Regions from separate parts of the Paenibacillus sp. HJGM_3 genome, predicted to be linked through region 2. Evidence: a T-box and tRNA genes for the amino acid it is inferred to sense, from the RefSeq annotation. Region 2 holds a T-box; the other holds one or more tRNA genes.
What was found. A T-box is a leader RNA that pairs with one kind of tRNA and senses whether it is charged. The one in region 2 lies ahead of leuS (leucine--tRNA ligase), so its partner is inferred to be a tRNA-Leu.

Region 1 (7,533 bases), on a different contig from region 2:
ACGCCCCGCACTTCTGCCAGGGCGGGGTTGATCTATCAAGGCTTGCTATAACAAATCGAGTTCCACAGCGCGGCGGACGGCTGTCCGTCGGTTGTTGACCTCAAGCTTGTCGTAAATGTTCTTGGTATGGGTCCGCAAGGTGTTAAGGGACACCCTAAGTTCGCGGGCAATTTCCGGGCCGTTCAAGTCGGTTCCGAGCAGACGAAGCACATCACGTTCACGTTCGCTTAACGGTTCCATCAGCGGCTTGCTCACAACCTGCTTTCCAGTCGCTCTTACCTCAACATTTCCAAGCGATTCCAATAGGCCGCGGACATAGTTCGGGGCGATCCCTTGTTTCACGGCCGCTTCCAACAGGGCAGCCATGGGTCGGCCTTCGTCCACGAAGATGCGGATGTAGCCCTCCGGCTCGGCCAGTATTAATGCTCGTTCCAGGGGCACAAGCGCAGCAGGGATGTCGCCTTGCATATGATAAGCAAGTGCCTGTAAGACGAGGATTTCGATCGCGCATCCCGTCCGCTCGCCTTCTTCAGCAGCTTGAAGGAGACGCTTCAGAAGTCCCATTACCTCGAGCATGAAGCGGTCTGTACGGTCGCTCTTATACCGGGCCAAGAGCACCCTGGCCAGGGTGATGTGCTCGAATTCGCGCTCGTAACAAAGGTCGTCCGCCGCGGACAGACCCTTCTCCCGTGCCCAGTCGAGGGCTTCACCCAACCTTCCCTGCGCGACCCACACCCGTGTCTTCAACGCCGATGCAGGACGTACATCGAGGAAAAAGTCGCTCATATACAGGTTCTCTGCCTCATGGAGAAGGTCGAACGCACCGTTCAAATCTCCTTGGGCCTCCCGTACTCGAGCCATGGCGACGCGCCAGCGATACGGGTATTGCGGGAAGCCGGTGTGCTCGCCCTGCTCCTTGCTTCTCAACAAATACTGCGTGGCGGCATGCAGATCGTCATGCTCCCGACAGAGCTCGCTCATACCTACGTAAATGTCCGCCGTTCCCCGCAGATCAGGTTCGCCATGATCCGCCGCAAGCTGCAAGCCCCGCTCATACGTACGCATCGCCTCGTGGAGTCGGCCTTGCGCAATCCGTATTTCAGCCAGAGCGATAGCACCATTGATCGCGTCGGAGATCGCCCCCGCCAGCTGCACGTTAATCATGCCGGCTGCAAACATCCGGCGTGCTTCCTCGAGATCCCCGCTCCTCCATAAGGCGAGTCCCAGTAGTGCAGTTGCCGCTCCGCGCGGGAGATGGTCGTCCTCAGGCACGAGGTCGAGCACCTGTCGGGCGTATTTCGTAGCGGCTGGCACATCACCCAATACCAAGGCTAGTCCGGAACGGTACACGGCGATCAAACCCGGGAGACGGCGAAACTCCTCTTCGTCCACGACGACCATCTCGGCCGGCAGGGCTTGCTCCCGCTCACGCATGTCCGCCGCTGTCTCCAGCCACTGTTCGGCGTCTCGCAGTCGGTTCTCAACGGCGTCTAATTTGCCGCCGGCCAATAACGCCCCGGCATACCAAACGCTTAGCACAGGCCTGCATCGGACCAGCTCATCGGGGAGCGATTTCAGCCACCCCAGCATTGCAGCCTCCTGTCTGCTCCTGCGCAAGGCTGGTATAGCCAGCTCAACCAGGTCCGCCGCGCGTGCGAAATCCTCGGCGGCCAGCGCATGGCGGATCGCGTCGTCCGCCGAGCCATGCTGCTCGTACCATAGGCTTGCGCGCCGATGAAGCGCAGCTACTTGATCGGGCTGATCCGACCTTAAATACGCAGAGAGAACTTCGGCAAAAAGATGATGATAGCGATACCACCTGCGCCTGTCATCCAGTGGAACGACAAAAAAGTTGCCTAGCTCCAGGGACTGAAGCAGCGCGACGCCATCCTCACGGCCGGTGACGGCATCGCATAACGGGCCATGCAGCCGGTCGAGAATGGAGGTCTGAAGCAAGAAGCTTCGGATCGGGTCGGGCTGACGCTGCAGAACCTCTTCGACCAGATAGTCCATAATGTACCGATTGTCTCCGGCGAATTCCCGAATGAAGGCAGGAATATCTTTGCGCCCCTGCATCGAGAGCGCCGCCAGTTGAAGTCCCGCAATCCAGCCTTCGGTACGCGTCTCCAGGGCAGTCATTTCGTCTGCCGTAAGACCCAATCCCATAACCTGATTAAGGAATGCGGCCACTTCGCCGAGCGTAAAGCGCAGGTCGGTGTCTCGCAACTCGGTCAAGAGGCCTTGAGCACGTAACCGGCTTAAGGGAAGCTGCGGATTTTCACGTGTGGCGATGACCAGGTGCATCTGTGGAGGGAGATGCTCGAGCAGGAAGTTTAAAACATCGTCGATCCATTTGGCATCAATAACATGGTAGTCGTCCAGAACGAGGACAAATTTGTACGGGAGAGCTGAGATTTCATTGAGCAAGATGGTTAGTATCAATTCGGTTGACGGCGGCTGCGGGGAGTTGAGCGCACTAACCGCGCCTCCTCCAAAATGGTCCTCAATCGTCTGCAGAGCAGCGACAAGGTGAGTCAGGAAGCGCGTAGAGTCGATATCTCCTTCGTCCAGCGACAACCATGCGACAGGTCGATCACAACCGGCGACCCATTCGCTGACCAGCGTTGTTTTGCCAAAACCGGCTGAGGCGGAGATGAGGGTCAGCTTGCGGTCGAGACCCTCGTTCAGCCGCTCGATCAGGCGCGGCCTTTGGACAACTCTCGTCCGTGGCACGGGGATATACAGTTTGGTGGCCAAAATGGAAATATTCATCGATTGATCCTCATCGGTTATTTCGTACCGGAAGAAAGGAACTTAAGTAAGCAAAAAGGGTTTCAGTAAGCCCATTTAAAACCTAAGGCTTCCCAAAACCCTTTTAAATACTGCTCTGATGCGGTCGAGAGGACTCGAACCTCCACGGCTGTTACCCCACTAGAACCTGAATCTAGCGCGTCTGCCAATTCCGCCACGACCGCGTGTCGTTTGTTGCGGCGACAAGAAATAATATAGCACAGCTCGTCTAACGAAGTCAACACTTATTTCAAAATTATTTGTGGGCCTCCCTGACCCGCACATAATCAAGGTACTCCAAGGCGGCTTGGCGGCCTGCTTCGTACACGGTCCGGCCGATCAAATAGCCGAGCCGGGTGGCGGTGCCGGCATACGCATAGCGGGAGGCGCCACGCTGGGTGGCCGCGACGACGATGGCGTCCGTCGTCGTGCCGGTCGCGAGTCGGCCGTCCGGCCCCGCCGGGATGCGCAGCTCTTGCAGCAGGGCGGTCTTCGCCTCCGTGGCGGTGATGACGGCATTGACCATAGCCGCGTCCGTCATCCAACCGTCGACGAGAACGATGCTGTTGATCGTCCCCGGGTACAGTCGATCTACGTCCACAATGTCGCCGGCCCTGGCGGCGTTGCTGAGGCCTACGGTGACCCAGGCGCTGACCGTCAGGTCATCCAGCGCCATCGTTTCGTGGCCTGCATGTTCGACCCAGGCGGCGGTCAGCATGCCGGCGCAGTGCTCCGCCGGATAGCCCGTCCGCGACAAGAAGTCCCCCATCTCGCGAGCCGGATCGTCGCTCATGTATGATTTGGGCACCTGCCGGTTTATAATAAAATAACTCGTCTGAAACCCGCCTCCCCAGATGGAGGAGTTAAGCGTCCGGAGCGCCGTGTCCGAGGCGATGCAGAGCACCGGTTCGCCGTCATCATGAAGCAGGCCATGCCGGATGCCTGAGATCGCGCTTAGAAGCTGCAACCGTTCCTCGTGTCGTGGCCCCGGGTTCCCAATACTGGTCATTCCGCCTCGTCCCGCCCTTGGTTGGCCGGCTGATATTTATACTCGCGCGACAGCTTCACGACCCGACGGTTCGGCCTACGCACCATGACCGTATCGTCATCCCAAGCCACGATGAACCCGCGCACGTCATTTTCCGGCTCCGAATCCCGTACGACGCGAATTTTCGTCCCATTCACCCGATACATATTGAGCTGCTCGTCCGATATCATGGCTGTTCACTCCTTTCAAGCTGGATATAAAAACGGACAGGATAGAGGAGCCTACGCCGCCTCTCCCTGCCCGCTCTATGCGGCCACTTATCCAACATGTTCCTTCGTATCGTTCTTCTCGAACCAATCGTCCAGCACCTTGCTCGACATGACCCGGCGCTCTATATATTCAACCTGCTGGTCGGTAAAGATCGACTTCCACTCCATAGAAAGCTCGCTGAGCAGCTTCACGATGGTGAGCAGCTCCGACCACGCCACATATCGCTTATACCAGAAAAACTGAGGATGCTCGATCATGTAAGGATACAAATCGTCAAACTCGGTGTGCTTGCAGTCGAGAGCCCGTTCAAAATGAACCTTCGCTTCCGATAACTTGGTCATCATGTAATCGGCGGATAGCTGTACATTCCCCATTCCGATCGCCTCCTCTCTATAGCTCCCTTTCATTATAAATGAAAATGCACACGGAGGAAAGATTCCAATTCATCTCAGAAAGTAGTCCAACTGCAACCGGCGGCCTATCCACCCTTATAAAAACCGGACTTCGCCTTGCTCCAAAGATTGAATCTGCACAAGCGATTCGAGCCGAATGCCGCTCTCGCGGATCGTCCGGGCGCCGGCCTGGAAGCTCTTCTCGATCACGATGCCGAGCCCGACCAGCGTCGCGCCCGAACGCTCGATGACGCGAATCAGGCCGCGGGCGGCGTCTCCATTGGCGATGATGTCGTCGATGAGCAGCACGCGATCCTCGGGACCGAGCACGCTCTTCGAGACAAGAATATCAGTCACGATGCCTTTGGTGAACGACGGGACGCGCTCCGCATACACCTCGGTTTCGGTCGTCAACGTCTTCTTCCGGCGGGCAAATACGAGCGGGACCCCGAGCTCCAGAGCGGTGGCAAAGCCCACGGTGATGCCGGACGACTCAATCGTTAGCACCTTGGTAATCGAGTCTTCCCGGTACCGCTTGGCGAATTGCTTGCCCATTTCCATGATGAAGGGCGGATCTACCTGATGATTTAATATTTTATCCAAGTTCAACACTTGTTGGCTTACGATATTGGCTTCTTGTTGGATGCGTCGCTTCAGTTCTTCCATGAGATTCCTCCTAAGGCGTTTCCTTTCCGTTAAGGTACCACATTCGCCGAAGAACATTCAAGGGGAGCCATACCTGGAAACGTAAAAAAATCCCGAAAGGATGCAACTATTTCCCAGGTCGATTCGTCTTAGTAAGTAGAAGCAAGAAAACAATGGTATTGGCAGCGATTGGAAGAACCTTCAGGCAAGAGATGGCGGTTGGGACGCCGAAACAAGCGGATTTGGGGGCAATTGGGCTTTGTCTGGATAGGCCCGGGAACGGTATGATGGGATTGTTTGCACAACATCTATCCAATAGACAAAGAGAAGCTTGAACCGGAGAAGGAGAAACGCTATGAGAAACAAACCTGTTGTGCATGGGGTACTCGCAATCGCGCTCGTCACCCTGTCGGCTGTCGCCAGCGGCTGCAGCGGCACGTCGAAGCCGGGAGAGGCCAGTCCGGTCCCTACGCAGGAGCCGGGGGTGAAGCTCGGCGTAACGGCCACGCCCCCCGCGATCGCGCAGCCATCCGATCAAGGTCCGGCGAAGCCGGGAGGGACCGGCGGGACGGACGAGGCGCACGGCGACATTCAGACCGCTTCCAGCGGCGGAGGCAGCCAAGCGGACAACAGTCAGGCGGCCGGGAAGAACGTTACGGCCTCCTCGGACTCGACGACGCCGGAGGATAAGGCGACTCCTCCGCCTGTAGAAGGGTACACGGTGAAGAAGCCGTCGCTGATGGGCATTACGCTTGCGGACACGACGGCCTCCGTCACGCTCAGGCTGGGCAAGCCGGAGAACGAGTACACGATGGAAGATGAGACGGATCCGATCGTGGCGTACGAGTACCGCGGATTCATCGTCGGCTTCAGCAAGGCGAAGCTCGTGCAGTTCGTGGAGATTACGAGCGGCGAGGTCAATCCGGGGCTGAACGGCTTCAAGCTCGGCCAGTCTGCGAAAGAAGCGGTGGACGCCCTCGGCAAGCCGGACGCGAGCACGAAGTACGCGCTCTCCTACAAGAGCGCCGGGACGATCCTGAAGCTGGACGTCGATCCCGTCTCGCAGAATGTGCTGTCCATCAAGCTGTATGCCGACCAGAAAGCTTAATTCGAGTTCCCATAACCGTCAAACAAACTAAATCCCTTGCTGCCTTCCCATCGAAGGTATGCAAGGGATTTTTAGATTTCTAATAACACGGCTTCGATCAGAAGCTTTCTTATACGCCGTTTTTTCGCATAGGACCGCCCTTCTTGCGCAAACGCAAAAATACCAGAACAAGCAGCAGCATCACCCCGATGCCGATCGCGACCCCACGTCCCAAGTAAACGTGAATCATGTTCAGGACGGCCTCCCAGTTGTGGCCGATGATTCGTCCGAGCGTGATGAAGCTGAAGCACCACACGAGCGCGCCGCTCCCCGCATAGACGAGGTATAACCAAAACCGCATCCTGCTCATGCCGGCCAAGTAACATGTCAATTGACGAACCCCCGGGACGAAATATCCGAAAGAAACGGTCCAGACGCCATACTTCTGGAACCACTTCTCCGCACGGGCGAGCCGGGCCGGCGTCAAGAGGAACCACTTGCCGTACCGATCCAGGAACGGCTTGCCCACCCGGCGGCCGATCCAGTAGCTGATCACCATGCCGGTCATCGTGCCGGCGAAGCACACCGCAATGGATCCGGCCAAGGTTAAGTGGTCAAAGGCGGTTAGAGACCCGATAAACGTCATCAGCGTCTCTTCCGGGATCGGCAAGCCGATCATGCCAAGAGCTAGAAAGCCAAACAAAGCCATATATCGAAACGTCCAGATCAATTCGAAGATGTAGGAAAGCACGGCAGCACGCTCCCTTTTGCGGGATCATCTTGCCCGTATTATAAAAGATCGGCCGAGGTTGTGCAAACCGGTCGCCGGAAATATGATCTTTTTTCCCCCTTTCCTTCATAACTTGTACAGTAGCCAAGCTACCAAATCAAGAGTGAAGGACGTGCATGCCGCGATGAAAGCATGGGGAACCGTCTTGCAAATCGCCTTTACATATATTGGAACGATCGTAGGCGCGGGATTCGCGACCGGGCAAGAAATTTTGCAGTTCTTCAGCCGGTACGGCTGGATGGCCACGATTACGATCACCCTCGCCGGACTGCTGTTCATCTGGCTCGGCACGAAGGTCATGCTGCTCGCAAATCAGATCAAGGCGAGCTCCTACGAGGACTTGAACCGGTATTTGTTCGGCCCGCGGCTCGGCAATGCGTTCAGCCTCTTCTCTCTGGTCGTTCTGTTCGGCATCAATGCCGTCATGCTGGCCGGAGCCGGCTCCGTGTTCCGGGAGCATTTCAATCTGCCGTATCAATACGGACTTCTCTTCACGCTGCTGCTGGCATATGGGGTCATAACGGGCGGACTGAAAGCACTCATGGCCGTGAACAGCCTGGTCGTCCCGATG
Region 2 (7,533 bases):
CCGTGGAAACGTCTAGGAGGGATTCTTCATGAAGGTTGGATTTATTGGGACGGGCAGTATGGGGAGCATGCTAATCGAGTCCTGGATTCACTCGGGAGCTCTACAGGCAGAAGAAATCGTAGCCAGCAACCGGACCTTCGGGAAAGTGAAGCTTCTGTCCGAGCGGTACCCCGGGTTAACGGCGGCTAGGTCCAATATGGAAGTGGCCGCGACGTGCGAATTGCTGTTCCTGTGCGTGAAGCCGGTTGAATATAAAAAAGTGCTCGACGAGCTCAAGGGAGCGCTCTCCCCCGGCCAAATCGTCGTTTCAATCACGAGCCCGGTGCTCATTAAGCATTTGGAAGATTTGCTGAACTGCAAAGTGGTGAAAATGATCCCCAGCATTACGAACTATATGCGGAGCGGGGCTTCCCTTATCATGTACGGGAAGCATGTAACCGCGGCCGACAAGCTAAGGCTGGAGGGGTTGTTCAGTGCTATCAGCACGCCGCTGGAAGTGGAAGAAGACCATACGCGGATTTGCTCGGACTTGTCGAGCTGCGGCCCGGCGTTTCTCGCCTTCTTCCTCGAGAAGCTGATCGACGCCGCGATCGTCGAAACCGGCATCCCCCGCGAGGAAGCGACGCGCCTGTCGGCCGAGATGCTGCTCGGCACCGGCAAACTGCTGACTGCAGGCGGCTTCACGCCCGCCTCGCTGCGCGAGCGCGTATCCGTCCCCGGCGGCATCACCGCCTCGGCGATCAAGCTGATGGAGAAGGAGCTCGACGGGATGTTCAATCGGCTGATCGGCATTACCCACGCGAAGTACCACGAGGATATCGAGAAGGTCGAGAATTTGTTTTACGGCAAAATCGTCGAGTAACCGATGAAAAAACAAAGCTTACCTGCCCGGACGAGGACGCGTGTCTCTTCGTCTTAAGACAGGTAAGCTTTTCTCTTTCCCCACAAAGTGAAGTTAAGCTCTGTAGCATATTCCGATTACTTTGCGGGGGCCCCCAAAAAACAATTCCCGCAAAGTGAACCTTAACCCACGACCAGGTTTACGAGCTTGCCCTTCACCGCAATCACTTTTCGGACGGACCGGCCGGCGATCATCTCCTGCACTTTCTCCAACCCGAGCGCGATGTCCTGCATCGCCGCTTCGTCAGTGTCGTTCGCGATCTTGACACGGTCGGCGATCTTGCCGTTCACCTGTACGACAATCTCGACCTCGTTGTCCACCGTCAGCGCTTCGTCGTACGTCGGCCACGGCGCGTATGTGATCGACTCTTGGCCGCCCAGACGCTCCCACAGCTCTTCCGCCAAGTGCGGCGCGAACGGCGACAGCATCTGCGTGAACTGCTTCATGGCCGACAACGGGAGCTGCTCGGTTTTGTACGCTTCGTTCACGAAGATCATCAGCTGGCTGATCGCCGTGTTGAAGCGCAGCGCCTCCAGATCCTCGGTGATTTTCTTGATCGAACGGTGCCATGTCCGCATGAACGCTTCGGACGTCCCGGCGTCGTCGGCCCCGATCTTGGCGCTCAATCCGCCGTCTTCGTTTACGATCAGGCGCCAGATACGGCTCAAGAACCGGAACGAGCCTTCCACCCCGTTCGTGTTCCAAGGCTTCGTCGCTTCCAGCGGCCCCATGAACATCTCATAGACGCGCAGCGTATCGGCGCCGAATTCGTTCACGATGTCGTCCGGATTGACGACGTTGCCGCGGGATTTGCTCATCTTCTCCATGTTCTCGCCCAGGATCATCCCCTGGTTCACCAGCTTGTAGAACGGCTCCTTCGTATTCACCACGCCGATATCGTACAGCACCTTGTGCCAGAAGCGCGCGTACAGCAAGTGCAGAACCGCATGCTCGGCGCCGCCGATGTACAGGTCGACCGGCAGCCATTCCTTCTGCAGCTCCGGCGAGCACAGAGCCTCACTGTTGTGCGGGTCGATGAACCGCAAGTAGTACCAGCAGCTGCCCGCCCATTGCGGCATCGTGTTCGTCTCGCGGCGCGCCGGCTTGCCCGTCTCCGGATCGACGGTGTTGACCCACTCCGTCACGTTGGCGAGCGGAGACTCGCCCGTACCGGACGGACGAATCTCGTCGACCTCCGGCAGCAGGAGCGGCAGTTGATATTCCGGCACAGGCTTCATCGTGCCGTCCTCCAGATGGAGAATCGGGATCGGCTCGCCCCAATAGCGCTGGCGGCTGAACAGCCAGTCTCTCAGGCGGTACGTGACCTTGCCTTGCCCCTTGCCGTTCGCTTCCAGCCACTCGATCATTCGGGCGATCGCAGCTTCATTGTTCAAGCCGTCCAGCAGCCCCGAGTTCACATGTACACCGTCGCCCGCGAACGCTTCCTTCGTCACGTCGCCGCCGCTCACGACCTCCACGATCGGCAGCTCGAACTGCTTCGCGAACTCCCAGTCGCGCTGGTCGTGGCCCGGTACGGCCATGATCGCGCCGGTCCCGTAGCCGGCCAGCACGTAGTCCGCGATCCAGATCGGCACTTGAGCGCCATTCACCGGATTGATCGCATAGGCGCCGGTGAAGACCCCCGTCTTCTCCTTGGCCAGGTCGGTACGCTCCAAATCGCTTTTGCGGGCGGCCTTCTCCTGGTATTCCTTAACGGCTGCCGCTTGCTCCCCGGTCGTAATCGCCTGCACCATCTCGTGCTCCGGTGCCAGCACGCAGTAGGTCGCACCGAACAGCGTGTCCGGGCGGGTCGTGAAGACGGTCAGCTCGCGGCCTTCGTGGCCGGCGATCGCGAAGTGCACTTCGGCGCCCTTCGACTTCCCGATCCAGTTGCGCTGCATATCCTTGATGCTCTCGGACCAGTCCAGCTCCTCCAAGTCTTCCAGGAGACGCTCGGCGTATTCGGTAATCTTCAGCACCCACTGGCGCATCGGCTTGCGGATGACGGGATGGCCGCCGCGCTCGCTCAAGCCGTCGATCACTTCCTCGTTCGCCAGCACCGTGCCTAGCGCAGGGCACCAGTTCACAGGCACTTCCGCGACGTAGGCGAGCCCTTTGTTGTACAGCTGGATAAAAATCCATTGCGTCCATTTGTAGTAATCCGGATCGGTCGTGCTCAGCTCGCGGTCCCAGTCGTAGGAGAATCCGAGCGATTTGATCTGTCTCCGGAAATTATCGATATTCTTGAACGTAATGTCGCGGGGATGCTTGCCCGTATCGAGCGCGTGCTGCTCCGCCGGCAGCCCGAACGCGTCCCAGCCCATCGGGTGCAGGACATTGAAGCCGCGCATCCGCTTGTAGCGGGAGACGATGTCGGTAGCGGTGTACCCTTCCGGATGGCCTACATGAAGTCCGGCTCCGGACGGATAAGGGAACATATCCAGCGCATAAAACTTCGGCTTGGACGAGTTCTCCTCTACCTTGAACGTCTTGCTGGCATCCCAATATTGCTGCCACTTGGGTTCGATGCGCTGGGGATTGTACCCCTGTTCTCTTTCATTGGTTTGATCGCGATCCAGCTGTGTCATGACGTCTTCGACTCCTTATTCGAATTCATTAAAAAAACCCCGCGTCGCTAGCATCACGCTAGGGACGAGAGGTTCGAGTTCCCGTGGTACCACCCTAGTTGGCTCGAGGCATTCTTTGCCCTAAAGCCCACTTAACCCCCTTAACGCGGGGACACGATCCGGTTCATCCAGCAGCCGGCGAAGGCTCGGGGATTCACCATCTGGCTCCGAGGCGAGTTCACGAACGCAACCATCGGCTCGCACCAACCGCCGACTCTCTTAAGGAATTGCGACTCCTTACTGCTCCTCTTCACAGCCTTATCCAAGTGTGAAAATCTTCTTGGTATTATAGCAAACCAAGGGAATCATTGTCAAGCATCCATCAAAACTGCAGACTCAAGTAACTGAGTGTGCCGAACTCATACGAACGGTGCAAAATCTCCGGCTTCCGGTCGGGATTCCCGCTGCCCATGGCGATGAATAACGGGACGAAGTGCTCCGGTCGCGGTACGGCCAGCCGTGCATGGGGGGCCAGCTCCATTACCCGGAACAAGCTGTCGAAGTCTCCGGTACGGATGTGCTCGATGAGCCACTCATCGAACTCGTACGCCCAGCTCTCCGGTTCGCCGAACCGGTCGTCGAAATTGACGCGGCGCAAATTGTGCACGGTCACTCCGCTGCCGATGACGAGAATATCCTGCTCATCCAGCCCGCGCAGCGCCTCGCCGATCCGATATTGCTCGCGCATCGGCAGGAACGGATTCACCGACACCTGCACGACCGGAATATCCGCCTGCGGGTACATCCGGTGCAGCATCGTCCAGGCGCCGTGGTCCAAGCCGCGGGTCGCGTCGAGGCGCACCTGGATGCCCGCCGCGCCGAACCGCCGCGCCAACTCGGAGGCGACGATCGAAGAGCCGCGTGCGCGATACTTGATCGCATACAGCTCCGGCGGGAAGCCGCCGAAATCGTAAATCGTATCGTACACTTCGTCGTGTGACGAGATGGTCAGCACTTCGCTTTCCCAATGCGCGGTGAAGAGGACGATCGCCTTCGGCTTCACCTTCCGGCCCAGCTCCTCGAGGAAACGGGTAAAGGGGGTATTCTCGATGGCGGTCATCGGCGAACCGTGTGCCAGGAACATGGCGGGTATCATCATGAATCGCTCCTTAATTCGTAATTAACTACTATTTAATAAGTTTATTACTATTTTATAGTTAAGTCAAGTCAATGACCATCCTATTGAAGCTTTTCAGTACACACCGACCACGATCCTTAGATGAAAAAATTTCTTCTAATCCAATACTAATCGGTTTTTCATATGAAATAGAGGAAAATATTGCATCTATTCCTTCGATTCAATGTGAAAATGAACTCAGCGGAGCCAATAGATGATCATTTTTCCTTTATTTTGCTTGATGAAGGCTCGAAAAATGAATTAGATGATCCTTTTTCCGCTATTTCACGCGTAACTCCCTGTATACCTACAACAGAGAAAAAACCCTGCCTCCGGGATACCGGAATCAGGGTCTCGATATATCAGTGCGTTTTCGGGGGTTATCGCCCTTCCCATTCCCTGTAAAACTGCTCCAGGAACCGTTCCATAAACGCGTGCCGCTCCTCGGCCAGCTGTCGCCCGGTTGCCGTGTTCATCCGGTCCTTCAGCCGCAGCAGCTTCTCATAAAAGTGGTTCACCGCCGTCTGGTTGCGCTCGCTCCGGTACTCCTCCACACTCATAGCTTCCCGGGAGCACAAGGCCGGATCATGCATCGAATGCCCCTTCGCGCCGGCGTACACGAACGTGCGCGCGATTCCGACCGCGCCCAGCGCGTCGACCCGGTCTGCATCCTGCACGACTTGGCCTTCCAGCGTCCGCATCGGCGGGTTGTGGCCGCCATTGTAGGACATCGTGGCGATGATGTCCAGCACGTGGTCCCGGGCTTCCGCCGAGATCGGCTGGCCGTGCAGCCAGTCCTGCAGGAGCCGCTCGCCGGCTTCCTTCGATGCGTTCAGCTTCGGGTCGCTCACATCGTGCAGCAGCGCGGCGAGCCGGCAGATGAACCGGTCCGCGCCTTCCGCCTCGGCGAGCCGCTCCGCCAGTTCGGCCACGCGCTCGATGTGCGGCCAGTCGTGGCCGCTCCGGTCCGCCGCGTGCACGCCGCGGGCGAACCCCTCCGCCGCCTGCAGCACTTCGGCTTGCTGCCGATCCCGCGCCGACTCCAGCACTCCGCTTCTCGATTCGTCAGTCATGCAACCTGGCCCCCTGCCATCGTTACTTGATCGCCACGAAAAAGGCCCGCTCCGTCCGTTCATCCGAAGGCTGAAGCTTGAAATCGGCGAACCGCATCACCCTCGAGAACCCGCTGCGGTGCAGCGCCTGCTCGAGCCAGTCGAGCTTGTACGCCCGCTGCACATGCACCTCGTCGATGCGCCGGTAGACGGGAGCCCCTTCGTCCTTAAGGAAAATCGTGAGGTCGTGCTCGATCTCGCACCGTGCCTCGTCCAGCTCGCAAGTCCAGATGTAGGAGACGAGCTCGTCCTTCAGCCAGAACGGCTGCATCTCTGCATACGCTTTCAGTTGTGCCTCCGTATGCATGTCGAACAGGAACGTCCCGCCCTCGACGAGTCCTTCGTACGTCTGTCGGAACGCCTGCAGAAGCTGCTCTTCCTCGGTCAGGTAATTCAGGCAGTCGCAGAACGAAATGACCGAATCGACGCGCTCCGGCAGCGCCCACTCGCGGATGTCCTGCTCGAGCCACAGAAGGCCCCCGCCGGGCGCGAAGGAAGAGCGCTTCCGGTGCTGCTCCTCCTTGTCCCGGGCGACTGCCAGCATGTCGGCGGACAAGTCGATGCCGGTCACGTGCAAGCCGGTCTGGGCGAGCGGGATCGCGATATTGCCGGTGCCGCAGCCCAGATCGACGACCGTCCTCGGGCTGCCGTACTGGTCCCAGATCTGGCGGGCGAACCGAATCCACTGGGGATACGGCATGTCTTCCATCAGCAGATCATAGGTGTAAGCGAATTTCTCGTAAGCCATTTCTCGAATAGTCCCTTTCTTACCTCTTACTCGGTGGAGCCTTGATCGGTATCGGCACTTGAACTCGCCGGCCGATCCGCCTTCAGCTTCGTCCAACTGCCTTGCTGTTCCACCAGCCCGTCCTTCATCAGCTTGCCGAGCGCGCGCTTGAACGCCCCTTTGCTGATACCGAACTTGCTCATAATAATATCGGCCGGCGTCTCGTCCGAATACGGCATCGAGCCGGTCGGCCGGTCCTGCAGGAAGGCAAGGATCCGGTCGGAGTCCTCCACTTGCCCCACATGCTTCGCCGGACGCATGGACAGGTTCACCCGCCCGTCCTCCCGGACGAATGTGACGCGCGCCTTCACCTGCTCCCCCAGCCGCAGCGGGCGAGTGCGCTCGTTCTCATGGATCATCCCGATCGCGCCAAACCCGAGCACGCCGCCGTCGCACAGCACGAACGTCGCGTTCTTAAGCGACTTGTATACCCGCGCCTCGATCCACTGATTGCGCCAGCCGGACGGCGCGGGGAACGCGAGCGGCGCCAGCTCCCGCTCACCCGCCAGCTTCGCGGTCAGGCGCCCCTGCTTGTCGTGCGCCAGCGTGACGAACACGCGGTCGCCCTTCTGCGGGAACAGCTCCTGCCACTCGGGCAATTCGCCGATCGGCAGCAGCAACTGGCGGCCGAGCCCCATCTCGAGGAAGCAGCCGAAGCGCGGGTGTACGTCGGCCACCTCCAGCTCCGCCATCTCGCCGAGCCGGATATGCGGCTCCTTCATCGTAGCCGCCAGCCGGTCCTCGGTGTCGTGGTAGAGGAACACCGAGACCGTATCGCCCGGCTCGGGCCGGTCTCCGACTATCTCGCTATAATGCAGCAGCACCTCGCGTTCGCCGTCCGACAGGAAGTACCCGTTCGGGGGCACTTCTCGGGCTACCCGCAGCCGCCGAACCGTACCTGTTTCCAGCTTCATGCGAACTCAACCACTTTCGCGTCCGACCATAGCCGTTCGATATTGTAATACTCCCGCTCATCGCGATGGAACACG

Region 1: it encodes a tRNA-Leu, which carries the amino acid that the T-box ahead of leuS (leucine--tRNA ligase) is inferred to sense. The anticodon was not compared.

What each region holds. Positions count from the first base shown of each region.
Region 1 is NZ_JBJGED010000029.1:41,537-49,069, forward strand. It holds gene ACI5FR_RS26300 (winged helix-turn-helix domain-containing protein) at 46-2,235, opposite strand; tRNA gene ACI5FR_RS26305 (tRNA-Leu) at 2,892-2,975, opposite strand; gene ACI5FR_RS26310 (adenosylcobinamide amidohydrolase) at 3,047-3,799, opposite strand; gene ACI5FR_RS26315 (hypothetical protein) at 3,796-4,008, opposite strand; gene ACI5FR_RS26320 (hypothetical protein) at 4,096-4,422, opposite strand; gene ACI5FR_RS26325 (xanthine phosphoribosyltransferase) at 4,537-5,106, opposite strand; gene ACI5FR_RS26330 (hypothetical protein) at 5,441-6,193, shown strand; gene ACI5FR_RS26335 (DedA family protein) at 6,303-6,923, opposite strand; gene ACI5FR_RS26340 (YkvI family membrane protein) at 7,087-7,533, shown strand, end outside.
Region 2 is NZ_JBJGED010000018.1:135,143-142,675, reverse strand. It holds gene comER (late competence protein ComER) at 29-862, shown strand; gene leuS (leucine--tRNA ligase) at 1,024-3,489, opposite strand; T-box leader at 3,547-3,791, opposite strand; gene ACI5FR_RS20015 (dioxygenase family protein) at 3,851-4,624, opposite strand; gene ACI5FR_RS20010 (HD domain-containing protein) at 5,026-5,718, opposite strand; gene ACI5FR_RS20005 (class I SAM-dependent DNA methyltransferase) at 5,741-6,505, opposite strand; gene ACI5FR_RS20000 (CvfB family protein) at 6,532-7,458, opposite strand; gene rsfS (ribosome silencing factor) at 7,455-7,533, opposite strand, start outside.